One region of the Neorhizobium sp. CSC1952 genome, then DNA from elsewhere that is predicted to be linked to it. Evidence: riboswitches for the same ligand, from Rfam matches in the RefSeq annotation. Region 1 holds a riboswitch; each other region holds the start of a gene.
What was found. A riboswitch is a leader RNA that binds a small molecule or an ion and turns the genes downstream of it on or off. The one in region 1 is predicted to bind thiamine pyrophosphate.
Positions count from the first base shown of each region.

Region 2: another riboswitch for thiamine pyrophosphate. It lies ahead of thiB (thiamine ABC transporter substrate binding subunit); the one in region 1 lies ahead of QTA58_RS13345 (ABC transporter permease).
Region 3: another riboswitch for thiamine pyrophosphate. It lies ahead of thiC (phosphomethylpyrimidine synthase ThiC); the one in region 1 lies ahead of QTA58_RS13345 (ABC transporter permease).

Region 1 is NZ_CP128416.1:2,730,994-2,735,361, forward strand. It holds gene QTA58_RS13340 (IucA/IucC family protein) at 1-1,461, opposite strand, end outside; TPP riboswitch at 1,892-1,994, shown strand; gene QTA58_RS13345 (ABC transporter permease) at 2,127-2,909, shown strand; gene QTA58_RS13350 (ABC transporter substrate-binding protein) at 2,906-3,850, shown strand; gene QTA58_RS13355 (hypothetical protein) at 4,023-4,368, shown strand, end outside.
Region 2 is NZ_CP128416.1:2,175,995-2,180,362, reverse strand. It holds gene QTA58_RS10710 (ABC-F family ATP-binding cassette domain-containing protein) at 1-862, shown strand, start outside; gene QTA58_RS10705 (response regulator) at 1,019-1,471, shown strand; gene QTA58_RS10700 (VOC family protein) at 1,578-1,973, shown strand; TPP riboswitch at 2,019-2,121, shown strand; gene thiB (thiamine ABC transporter substrate binding subunit) at 2,145-3,170, shown strand; gene thiP (thiamine/thiamine pyrophosphate ABC transporter permease ThiP) at 3,178-4,368, shown strand, end outside.
Region 3 is NZ_CP128416.1:1,979,368-1,983,735, reverse strand. It holds gene thiC (phosphomethylpyrimidine synthase ThiC) at 1-1,325, opposite strand, end outside; TPP riboswitch at 1,421-1,553, opposite strand; gene QTA58_RS09895 (acyl carrier protein) at 1,726-1,977, shown strand; gene QTA58_RS09890 (acyl-CoA dehydrogenase family protein) at 1,977-3,158, shown strand; gene QTA58_RS09885 (amino acid--[acyl-carrier-protein] ligase) at 3,210-4,118, shown strand; gene QTA58_RS09880 (DUF1839 family protein) at 4,123-4,368, shown strand, end outside.

The sequences.
Region 1 (4,368 bases):
GGCGAAGCGGTCGCGGATCTCGCTGTCCGGGAAATACAGGGAAGCGATCGTTTCCGTCTCCGGCACATGGCCGGCAAGCAGGCTGCGGTAACGCTCGGAAAGATAGAAGCCCTGGTTGTCCCGATAGTAACCGGCTGTCGGATAACCCGCGCCGATGTCGAGAAGGCTGTTCTGCTGATGGGCTTCCAGCGCGATGCCGTAGTCGTCGTAGAGCCGGATCAGCGGCTCCACGGCGCAATCGAAATAATGCCGGAACCAGGAGAGCGCAGCGTCGGACAGGCTGTCGGCACGTCTGGCGGCAAACCTGCGGACAAGGCGCTCCAGCCTCGAGATCTCTCCGGGAAGCGGGTCGGCGGTCAGTGCGGCGACGGTGACCACGCCGCGCGCGCCGTCGCCCCTGAACGGGTTTTCGCGAAGGATAACTTCGAAGCCGCTTTCTTCTCGACCCGGCATGTCGAGCGTGACATAGGCGGAGTCGTGGATGATGCGGAAATTCGCCGACCGTTCGGCAAAGCCGATGCGATGCATCAGCCTTGCCATCGCCACGCCCGCTTCCAGCTCCTGACGGCGGTTGATGCGGACGGAATTGGTGATCCTGACGGGAAGCGAGAATTTGAGCATCCAGTCCGCGTGGGCGCTGTAGACCGTGCGGACGGAGGAGGTCGCGGTGAAGAGGGGGCCGGCGGGGCCGATATGGCGCAGGCTGCCGCGGCGCTGCAGCGCCTGCACGTCCGGGTCGAGAAGCAGCGCTTCCGCCTGAAGCGGATGCATGGGGATAAGGCATTCATCGCTGCCGGCCCCGACATCGCTGCCGGACCTGCCGAGCTGCGAGCGGACGATCTCCTGCACGTCCGCCCCGTGCGCCGAAGCCTGGCGCACATGGCTTTCCCTTGCGGCGAAGTAGTGGAGCCTGAACTGGCCGCGCAGTTCCGGAGCGTACCGTTCCTGCTGCCAGAACGTCATGCCCTGCCGGCTCTTCGGCGTCGGGTGCTGCCAGTGACCGAAGACGAGCGACTGCTCCGCCTCGATGAAATGTCCTTCGTCCTGCGGCGGCGGAGAGGCTTTCTCGATATAGAGCGCCATCTGCTGGTAGCTGTCGAGAACGCGCATCAGAAGCTCGAGTTCGAACGTGCGCAGGGCATCGGTCCGACCGTCTTCCATCTGGCGGTAGGCCTCATGGATGAGGAGGTGGAGGGCGGACATCGGTTCGGCCTGCCGCCAGGCCGCGTCCGACACGGCCCGCACCCATAGCCTGCCGAAATGCTGCGGACCGCAAAGGGAGGCCGACAGGATTTCCGCCCGCAGCAGCGTCTGCTGCCGCGGCAGGGACCATTCGATGCATTCGACCGATCCGGCAGGAATGCGGTGCACGACCGGCGTGCCGGGATTGACCTCCCGCAGGTAGCAGTTTGCAAAACTCTGGAACGTGGCAGCTTCGGCGGCTTGCCTGGACGATTGCATGGTCTCCATCCCCGGCACGCGATAAAAAGGATCGCGCATTGCTCGTCTGTTTCGGCTTCGATGACGGGGAACGGGCGTAGCCATCCGCTCCCGGTCGGTGCCGGCACCTGTGTGCCGCTGGTCGGGTAGGGCTCTAGGTGGCCGGTTTCGGCAAGAAGGGTTTTCGATCGGCGAAAGGCATGAACATTGCCTCGCCCGGCGGCAGATGGAGTTGATGTCTCATGGAAGCGAACTCGTCTTAACCCGTCTATGTCGTCCTGGATGCGCTCCGATGCCAAAGACGACGAGCTCGCGATCTTTTTTCATCACATTCGAGTTTTCTCTCATTTTTCTCCGGCCCGGCGGCTGACCGTCCATGCCGGCCTGCTTTCCCGTCCGGCCGGTGATCGGCCACACCCATTGACAGTTCTCAGGAAAACCGACAGTTTCGCGGAATTCCGAGGGGGGCATCCTACGATGCTGAGATGGCGGTGAGCCGGACCCTTGAACCTGATCCGGGTCATGCCGGCGTAGGAACGGAAACGGACGTCACCCGACGGCATTTTCTCTTCTCCGCTTCACCTGGATCTCCGTGATTGGCACATCTGGAGATCGACCGATGACACATATGCATCTTTCCCGCGTCGGACATTCGCCGGCCGCCCGCCGCCGCGCCTGACAAACCCATGCGCGCCTCCCATGCGGCCGTCGGCCTTGCCGTGCTCCTTGCCCTCTGGCAGGCCGGCATCTCGGTCTTCTCTCCGCCTCGCTACATCCTGCCGTCGCCGGTCGCGGTGGTTTCCGCCTTCCTGCGCCAGCCGGGCTTTCTGCTGGAGAACAGCGCCGTCACGCTGACGGAGATCGCGCTGGGGCTGGTGATCGGCTCCGTCCTCGGCATCGCGATCGCCTTCGGCGTTGCGGCGCTGCCGCGGCTCAGCCGTCTCGTCTGGCCGATGGTCCTCGTCGTCCAGGCGTTTCCCGTCTTCGTGCTGGCGCCGATCCTCGTTCTCTGGCTCGGTTTCGGCCTGGCCTCGAAAGTGGCGATGACGACCATCATCATCTTCTTCCCCGTCGCCTCTGCCTTTGCTGACGGCCTTCGCCGCACCGACCGGGAAATCCTCGACGCCGTCTCACTGGAAGGCGCGACGCACTGGCAGACGCTGGTGCGGGTGCGCGTTCCGCTGGCGATCCCCCATCTCGTATCCGGCCTCCGGGTCGCTGCGCCGCTGGCGCCGCTCGGCGCGGTCGTGGGCGAATGGGTCGGCGCCTCCGGCGGCCTCGGCTTCGTGATGGTCCAGGCCAATGCCCGCATGCAGACCGATGTCGTCTTCGCGGCGATGACGGTGCTTGCGATCCTCACCCTCATCCTCAGGCTTCTCATCGACCGGCTGACGGCGAGCCTCGCCCCGTGGGCCAGCGAAGCCGATCCGGCATCCCCGTTCACATCAAGGAGTAAATCCCGATCATGATCCGCATCCTTCTTGCCTCCTTCGTCGCGCTCGCAGGCGCGCTGGCACCCGTTTCCTCGCAGGCGGCCGACAAGCTCACCGTGCTCCTGGAATGGTTCGTCAATCCGGACCATGCGCCGATGGTGGTCGCCCGGGAACAGGGGCTGTTCGCCGCAGCGGGGCTCGACGTCGAGCTCATCCCGCCGTCCGATCCCTCCGCCGTGCCGCGCCTCGTCTCCGCCGGTCAGGCGGATATCGGCGTCCATTACCAGCCCAATCTCTATCTCGACCACGAAGCGGGCCTGCCGCTCGTCCGCTTCGGCACGCTCGTCGAAACGCCGCTCAACACGGTGACCGTGCTTGCGGACGGCCCGATCAAGAGCCTCAAGGACTTGAAAGGCAAGAAGGTCGGTTTCTCGGTCACCGGCTTCGAGGACGCCATGCTGAAGCGGATGCTGGCGTCGGAAGGGCTGAGCAACGACGACGTGGAGCTGATCAACGTCAATTTCTCGCTCTCCCCCTCGCTGATCGGCGGCAAGGTGGATGCGACGCTCGGCGGATTCCGCAATTTCGAGCTGACGCAGATGAAGCTCGAAGGCCATCAGGGGCGCGCCTTCTTTCCGGAAGAGCACGGCGTCCCGGCCTATGACGAGCTGATCTTCGTCACCCGCCGTGATCTTGCCGAGGACGGCAGGCTGCCGCGGTTCCTGGCGGCCGTGGAGCAGGCGTCGATCTTCATCACCAACCACCCGCAGGAAGCGTGGCAGCTCTTCATCAAGGCTTATCCCAACCTCGACGACGAACTGAACCGTACGGCCTTCTTCGACACGCTGCCGCGTTTCGCCAAGCGCCCGGCCGCGCTCGACCGGACGCGTTACGCCCGCTTCGGCGCGTTCATGCAGGAGATGGGTCTGATCAAGACCGCGCCTTCCCCGGAAGACATTGCCATCGAAATCCATTGAGCAAATGACGAGCGACACCATGCGAGGCGGCGCGGTTCGCCTCGCATGTCGGCGGCAGGCAGGCATTCGTGTGATCGGTATCGCCTATCACAGAGGCTAAACTTCCGATTGGACGCCAATCAGCATCGCCGACATCCTTGCGCCCGTGCAAACCTCGAACACGGGCCGCAAGATGAAGATCACCAAGACCTTTACCCTTTCCGCGATGCTCCTGGCCGCCGTCATGCCGCAGGCCGGGGCCGCTTCGCTTCCGGATTTCGTCGGCGGCATTTCCGCCGGCACCATCGCCGCCATCTCCGACGGAGAATTCTTCGGCAGCACTTACGGAACCGGACAGCTCACTCCTCGCTCTGCGGGCTTCCGGGATGTGCTGACGGTGCTCTCCATCGAGGACGGCCAGGTGGCCGTGAGCGAGGTCCCCGTCTCGAATTCGGTGACGGCAGCGCCCGAAATCCTGCAGCTCACTCCGGATGGCCGGACGGCCTTCGTCGCGGAGCGCCTCGGCGAACGGCCCGAGA
Region 2 (4,368 bases), 550 kb from region 1:
GACGACGCTTCTGAAGATGCTGACGGGTGGGCTTGCGCCGGACAGCGGCACGGTGAAGCTCGGCACCAATCTGGAAATCGCAACGCTCGACCAGAAGCGCGAAGACCTGAACCCGGAAGAGACCCTCTCGCACTATCTGACGGACGGACGCGGCGAAACGCTGCTTGTCAACGGCGAGCAGCGGCATGTGGCGGGCTACATGAAGGACTTCCTGTTCCAGCCGGAGCAGATCCGCACTCCGATCAGGAATCTGTCGGGCGGCGAGCGCGCCCGACTGATGCTCGCCCGCATCATGGCCAGACCCTCGAACCTGCTGATATTAGACGAGCCGACGAACGACCTCGACATCGAGACGTTGGACCTCTTGCAGGAGATCGTCGCGGGCTACAACGGAACCGTCATCCTCGTCAGCCACGACCGCGATTTTCTCGACCGCACCGTGACTTCCACGATAGCGCCTGCCAATCCGGAGACGCCGGACGGCCGCTGGATCGAATATGCCGGCGGATACACGGACATGCTCGCCCAGCGGAAGGGCGCGCAGGAGGAAAGGCGCAGGGCGGAGAAGGCGGAAAAGCCGAAGGCAGAGGCCGCAGCTTTGCCTGTGGAAGCGTCGAAGACCAAGGGAAAACTTTCCTACAAGCAGAAATTCGCACTCGAAAACCTGCCGAAGGAAATGGCCAAGGCTGAAGCCGAAATCGCCGCGCGGGAGAAAAAGATGGCGGATCCCAATCTCTTCACCAGGGACCCGGCCGCCTTCAACAAGCTCGCGGCGGAAATGGAGAAATTGCGGGCAAGCCTCACGAAGATGGAAGAGGAATGGCTCGATCTCGAGCTGCTGCGAGAAGAGTTGGAAGGCTGAGCAACGGATTGTTAACTATAACAACCGCTTAGAGCGCAAAATCTGTCGCATAACGGAACATTCCCGTCCCCTGCCCGTTCGATCCGCATTCGTGGGCTGAACGCCGGCTGCGTCATCGGCCCGAATTGGGAACCGGAAACCGTGTGGGGACGTCCAATGCTGACAAAAGTACCGCGTCGTCGGCTGCCCAGGGAAGCGATGAATCAACAGGTGCTGATCATCGAAGATGAGTTTCTGATCGCGCTCGACATAGCCGAAACCGTTGAGAACATGGGCTTGAAGGTGGCAGGTTTTGCCAATGCCCGCAAACACGCCCTGGAATTGGCCTCACGGGCCGATATCGCCATCGTCGACGTCAATCTCGCAGACGGCCGGACCGGACCGGACATCGGCCGGCAACTTGCCGAACGATATGGGATAACGGTGATCTTCATGACCGGAAACCCGGACGACATCGAAGACGGCGAGAAAGGCTTTCTGGGTGTCCTGACAAAGCCGGTAGCGCCTCAGGTCCTGGAACAGTCGATCGACTATGCGATCGCCGACCGCCTGGGGACGATGGCCATCGTGCCGCGCGAACTCAAGGTCTTCCGGCAGAATTCGGGTTAGGCGAAAAATTTCGCCCCTTTCATGTCGGAGTCACGTTTCCTTCTTCGTCCTTGGGTAGAACGCACGATCACGTGCGTATAGGTTGAAGGCGAAGAGGAGAACTTGCATGCGAATGATTTTCGTGAACCTGCCCGTCGCAAATGTCGAAGTCGCGACACGCTTCTACACGGCACTGGGTTTTACCAGGAATCCCGACTTTTCCGATGAGACGGCGAGCTGCATGGTCGTCAGCGAGCAGATCTACGTCATGCTGCTCCAACATGAGAAATTCCAGGGCTTCATCAACGGCGAGATTGCCGATGCCAGGCGCACCAAGGAAGTGCTGAACTGCCTCTCCGCCGGAAGCCGCGCCGAGGTCGACGACTTCAAGGCGAAGGCGCTTGGCGCCGGTGGCGGCGAATGGAAGCCGAATATCGAGATGGGTCCCATGTATGGCTGCAGTTTCCAGGATCCCGACGGCCATGTCTGGGAAGTCATGTACATGGACATGGGCGCCGCCTGATCGCGACGCCCCCTTGCCAGTCAATCCCGCCGCCGTTACATCTGATCTGCTCTAACGGGGTGCCGCGCCAGACGCGGCTGAGAGGCTTTGCCAACCCGCGGAACCTGATCCGGTTAACACCGGCGGAGGGATTAGACGGCTCATGACCAGCGCCTATTCCCCTTATCGTAAATAAAGGAGGCGCTGATGCGCAGGATCGCTCTCTCGATATTCGCGGCCGCAACCGGCCTTTTCCTTTCCGTATCCGCTCACGCTCAAGAAAAGACGCTGACCGTCTATACCTATGAGAGCTTCGTTTCCGACTGGGGTCCAGGCCCCAAGGTCAAGGAAGCTTTCGAAAAGACCTGCGCCTGCAAGGTCGATTTCGTCGGCGTTGCGGACGGTGTGGCGCTTCTCACACGTCTCAAGCTGGAAGGTGAAAACACGGATGCCGATATCGCGCTTGGCCTCGATACCAACCTGATCTCGGAGGCGAAGGCGACCGGCCTTTTCGAACCGCACGGGCTCGACATTTCCGCGGTCAAGGTGCCGGGCAACTATAGCGACGACACCTTCATCCCGTACGATTACGGCCATTTCGCCGTGGTTTACGATACCAAGGTCATGAAGAACCCGCCGAGAAGCCTGAAGGAGCTTGTCGATGGCGATCCTTCGCAAAAGATCGCCATCGAGGATCCCCGCACCTCGACCCCGGGCCTCGGCCTGCTGCTCTGGATGAAGTCCGTCTACGGCGACCAGGCGCCGGAAGCCTGGGCGAAACTCAAGAACCGCGTGCTGACGGTGACCCCCGGCTGGTCGGAGGCCTATGGCCTGTTCACCAAGGGCGAAGTGCCCATGGTCTTCTCCTATACGACCTCTCCCGCCTATCATATGGTCGAGGAAAAGACCGACCGCTACCAGGCGGCATCCTTCTCGGAAGGCCATTACATCCAGATCGAGGTGGGCGGCATGCTCAAAGGGTCCTCCGACAAGGATCTTGCAAGGCAGTTCCTGAAGTTCATGATCTCCCCTGAATTTCAGGATGTCATTCCGACCACCAACTGGATGATGCCTGCCGCGGAGACATCCGAACCGCTGCCGGAAGCCTTCGGTAAACTGGTGCAGCCCAAGAAGACCTTCCTGATGGGTTCGGATGAAATCGCCAAGAACCGTCAGGCCTGGATCGACGAATGGCTCACTGCCATGAGCAGGAACTAAGGTCTCTATCTTGCTGACGCACGCCGAGCGAAGAAGAGGGATCGCCTGGGGCCTGACGAGCTTCCTCGGCATCGCCCTTTTCGCCGGCGCGCCGATCGCCGTCCTGCTGTCCTGGGACGTGGAGAGCACCCAGACGAGGCTCTTCACCGCCTATACGTGGCGCATCCTGCGCTTCACCCTGTGGCAGGCCGTGCTCTCGACGGCCCTATCGATTGCCTTCGCAATTCCCGTGGCATTGGCGCTCGCCCGCCGCCCGCATTTTCCGGGACGGCTGTGGATCGTCCGGCTGATGGCTTTGCCGATGGGCCTGCCTGTGCTGATCGGCGCGCTGGGGCTGATCGGCATCTGGGGCCGGCAGGGCATCATCAACAGCCTGCTGTTGAAGCTCGGCCTCGAGCAGCCGGTCAGCATCTACGGCCTCTCTGGCATCCTCCTCGCCCATGTCTTCTTTAACATGCCCCTCGCGGCCCGGCTGCTGCTCGCGGCGCTTGAGCGGCTTCCGGCCGAATACTGGCCGCTCTCCGCCGGCCTCGGCATGAAGCCCCTTTCCGTCTTCCGCTTCATCGAATGGCCGGCCGTACGGCGCGTCATTCCCGGCATCGCCGGGCTGATCTTCATGCTCTGCGCGACAAGCTTCACGCTCGTCCTCGTGCTCGGCGGCGGACCGGCGGCGACCACGCTGGAGGTGGCGATCTACCAATCGTTGCGCTTCGATTTCGACCCGCCCCGCGCCATTGCGCTCGCGTTCCCGCAGATCGGCATGACGGCGCTGATCCTGCTCGTCATTACGCTGTTTCCCACGCCCGACGATGCCGGTGCGACGGCCGGCCGGATCACCCGCCGTTTCGACGGCCGGACATTGCCGGCACTGTTCTGGGATGTGCTCGCCATCCTGCTCGCCACGGCTTTCCTCATCCTGCCCCTGGCATCGATCGCGACCGCAGGGCTCGGAGCCAATCTCTGGAGCCTCGTCACCAGTGCGGCTTTCCTCCGCGCCGCCCGGACGAGCTTCGCGATCGCACTTGCGGCCGGGCTTCTGACGATCCTTGTATCGCTGGCGATCGTTGCCGCGCGGGAAGCCGTCGCCGACATGAAACGGCCCGGCAGAATTGCCAAGGGGTTCTCCGCTCTTTTAGGCGGCACGTCCTATCTGGTATTGCTGGTTCCGCCCGTCGTGCTCGGCACCGGCTGGTTTCTC
Region 3 (4,368 bases), 750 kb from region 1:
AGCGGTCCGAGCGTGTAGAAGGGCGCCTCGCCGCAGGTCGCAAGCTGCTTGTCCATGTTCTCCTTGATCTTGTGCATCGGCACATGGCCGGGACCTTCGATCATCACCTGGCAGTCCTTCGCCCAGGCGATTTTCGTGAGCTCGCCAAGGGTTTCCAGTTCCGCGAACTGCGCCGCGTCGTTGGCGTCCGCGATCGAACCGGGGCGCAACCCGTCGCCGAGCGAGAAGGAGACGTCGTAAGCGCTGCAGATGTCGCAGATCTCCTCGAAGTGCTCGTAGAGAAAGCTCTCCCTGTGGTGATGCAGACACCACTTGGCCATGATGGAGCCGCCGCGCGACACGATGCCGGTGACGCGGTTGACGGTGAGCGGGATATAAGCGAGCCGCACGCCCGCATGGATGGTGAAATAGTCGACGCCCTGTTCCGCCTGCTCGATGAGCGTGTCGCGATAGACCTCCCAGGTGAGGTCCTCGGCTATGCCGTTCACCTTTTCGAGCGCCTGGTAGAGCGGCACGGTGCCGATCGGAACCGGCGAGTTGCGGATGATCCATTCGCGGATGTTGTGGATGTTGCGGCCGGTCGAGAGATCCATGACCGTATCGGCGCCCCAGCGGATCGCCCAGACCATCTTCTCCACCTCTTCCGCCATGGACGAGGTCACGGCCGAATTGCCGATATTGGCATTGATCTTCACCAGGAAATTCCGGCCGATGATCATCGGTTCGGATTCGGGATGGTTGATGTTGGCGGGGATGATCGCCCGACCCTCGGCGACTTCGCGGCGCACGAATTCCGGCGTCACGAAATCCGGAATATGCGCGCCGAAGCTTTCGCCATCCCTTGCCAGGGCTTCCTTGGCCGCTTGCCGGCCGAGATTCTCGCGAATGGCGATGAATTCCATCTCCGGCGTGACGATGCCGGCGCGCGCATAGGCGAGCTGGGTGACGGCTTTTCCGCTCTTTGCCTTGAGCGGTGCATTGCGAAGCGGAAATTCCGGCGTCAGGCGGTCGCCGGTGGCAAACCCGTTGTCTTCCGGCTTTACGATGCGGCCTTCATAGGATTCCACGTCGCCGCGTGCGCGAATCCAGCGCTCGCGAAGCCGCGGCAGGCCGGATTCGATCGCCGGCGTGTGAGCGGGATCGGTATAGGGACCGGAAGAATCATAGACGGTCACCGGCGGTTCGCCAGCCGTCGGATGCAGGGCGATCTCGCGCATCGGCACCCGGATATCCGGATGCATGGTGCCGGGCTTGAAGACTTTCGTGGAGGCCGGAAGCGGGCCGGTGGTGACGACCGGGGTGAGCTTGGGTGGGACAATATTCATGGTCGAGGCTCCAAGGTTTGACGTTTGGAGACCCAGTTCCAGTGTTGGAATGATGGAAAAGCGCCTGAGCGGATGAAACGGGAATCCCGCCATTGCCGTGAGCGCTCGCACCGTCCCTACGCCAGTATGAACTGGATCAGGTTCAACGGGTCACTGCGCCGCAATCGGCAAAGCCTGAATTGCCCAGCAGTATCTCAGCCCCTTGCCGGGACCCCCCTGGTGAATACCGGCATCAAAAACCCCGGCGCCTTCGCTGTCAAGCCGGCCTCTTTGCGGCCGGTCGCTCGAATTTGAACGAATCCCGCAGCCCTAATTTCATTACGTTTCTTACCGGAATCTTATGCTTTCCGGCCTAAACATGCACCCAGCGATGAACGCAACACCATCCGGGGGATGTCTGATGAACGAGACCATTCGCGAATTGCTGACACGGGTTGGCGGCCTCCCCGTCGCCGTGAGCGAGCTTGAGAACGGCGGCGACCTTTATGCGGCGGGCCTTTCTTCGTTCGCATCCGTGCAGCTCATGCTGGCGATCGAAGAGGCCTTCGATATCGAGTTTCCCGACAATCTCCTGAATCGCAAGTCTTTCGCCAGCATCTCGGCGATCGAAGAGACCGTATCCCGGATCCTGAAAGCCCGCGAGGCCGCGTGATGAGCCTCGCCGCCGTCGCAACCGATATGAGCCTTGGCGCACGCGCCCATCGTGTTGCGATGGTGGCCGCCGAATTCGCCGACCGCGTCGATCAGGAAGGCCGCTTCCCGCGCGAGGCGGTCGAGGCCCTGAAGGCCGAGCGGCTGCTGGGCATCCAGATTCCCTCTGCCTTTGGCGGCGAAGGCGCAACGACGCAGGAAATCGCCGAAGTCTGCTCCATTCTGGGCCAGGCCTGCGCCGCGAGCGCCATGGTCTTCGCCATGCACCAGATCAAGGTTTCCAGCCTTGTCGAGCACGGAACGGAAAGCGCCTGGCATAAGGATTTCATGCGCGAGCTCGCCGCCCGGCAGCTTCTGGTCGCCTCGGCGACGACGGAAGCCGGCATCGGCGGCAACATGCGCAACTCCATCTGCGCGATCGAAATCGACGGCGACATCTGCCGGCTGACGAAGGACGCGACCGTCATCTCCTACGGCGCCCATGCCGATGCGATCATGGTCACTTCGCGCAGCCACGAGAAGGCCGCTTCGGGCGACCAGGTCATGACCGTTTTCAGGAAGGGTCAGTACACGCTCCAGAAGACGGTCGACTGGGATACGCTCGGCATGCGCGGCACCTGCTCCGACGGCTTCCTGTTCAAGGGCGAAGCGCCGGCGGTCCAGGTATTCCCGAAGCCTTTCGCCGAGATCGCCGCGCAATCCATGCTCGCGACCTCGCATCTCCTCTGGAGCGCGGTGTGGTACGGCATCGCCGCCGACGCGGTCCTTCGCGCCCAGGCCTTCGTGCGCGCCGCCGCCCGCAAGGCGAACGGCGCCCAGCCGCCCGGCGCCGTCAGGCTGGCTGAAGCCTCGAACCTGCTGCAGCTCCTGAAGGCCAACATCCTTTCCGGCCTGAAGGTCTATGCGGATGCCAAGGCCGACCCGGACCAGCTCTCCTCGATGGCGTTTTCGATCGCCATGAACAACGTCAAGCTCGCCTCTTCCGAGACGATCCTGACGATCATCAACCAGGCTATGATCATCTGCGGCATCATGGGCTACAAGAACGGCACGCCCTACAGCCTCGGCCGGCACCTGCGCGATGCCCATTCCGCCCAGCTGATGATCTCCAACGACCGCATCCTCGGCAACACGTCGACCATGCTGCTCGTGCAGAAACCGGACACCAGCCTGCTCGGCTGACGCCCACCCGTCAAATGAATTGCCCTCAAGCGAATTGGATGAGGTGAAGCCATGGATATGCAAGTTTCCTTTCTCGACCGCCTGTTCGATGCGGGCCTTCTGATCGAGACCGGCGTCGACGGGCTCTATGGCCGCAGCGGCCAGTTCGAGGACGTGATCGCCGCCTTCGAACGGCTGATCGACAAGGTCGGCGGCGCCGATGGGGCGGAAGCCATGCGTTTTCCGCCCGGCATGAACCGCGAATTCTTCGAGACGAGCGGCTATATGAAGAGCTTCCCCCAGCTCGCCGGCACCGTGCATTCCTTCTGCGGCAGCGAGCTCGACCACATGAGCCTCCTGAAATGCATGGAGGTCGGCGACGACTGGACCAAGGACCAGCAGGCGACCGACATCGTGCTGACGCCGGCCGCCTGCTATCCGCTCTACCCGACGGTGGCGCGCCGCGGCAGGCTGCCGAAGACGGGCGGCCTCTACGACCTGCAGAGCTACTGCTTCCGCCATGAGCCCTCCAAGGACCCGGCCCGCCAGCAATTGTTCCGCATGCGCGAATACGTCTGCATGGGCACCGAGCAGCATGTCACCGATTTCCGCCAGCGCTGGATGGATCGCGGCGTCGAGATGATGAAGTCGGTCGGCCTCGACGTGACGATCGATGTCGCCAACGACCCCTTCTTCGGCCGGGCGGGAAAGATGCTCGCCAACAACCAGCGGGACCAGAACCTGAAGTTCGAGCTCCTGATCCCCATCACCTCGACCGCCAAGCCGACCGCCTGCATGAGCTTCAACTACCATCAGGATGCATTCGGCACGAAATGGGGCCTCTACCTGGAGGACGGTTCGACGGCGCACACCGCCTGCGTCGGGTTCGGCCTGGAGCGCATCGCGCTAGCCCTCTTCCACACGCACGGCCTCGACGTGAAGACATGGCCCGAGAACGTGCGCGCCGTCCTGTGGGGCTGACGCCATGACGGCCGTCTTTCCCGCTCTCGATCCGGCAGGCTACAAGCCGCATGCGCTGCATGCGGCCGAGCGCATGTGGCCGGAGACGAACTGCTACGTCGATCTCTGGATCGAAGTGCTTTCGGCCCAAGGCCTGCCGCCGGAGGCCATGCTCGGCTTCACGCTGACCCAGGATTTCGAAGGCGACCAGTTCACCTTCTTCAAGGTGCCGCTGGAGGACCTCGAAGCGCTTTACGGCATTCGCGTGACG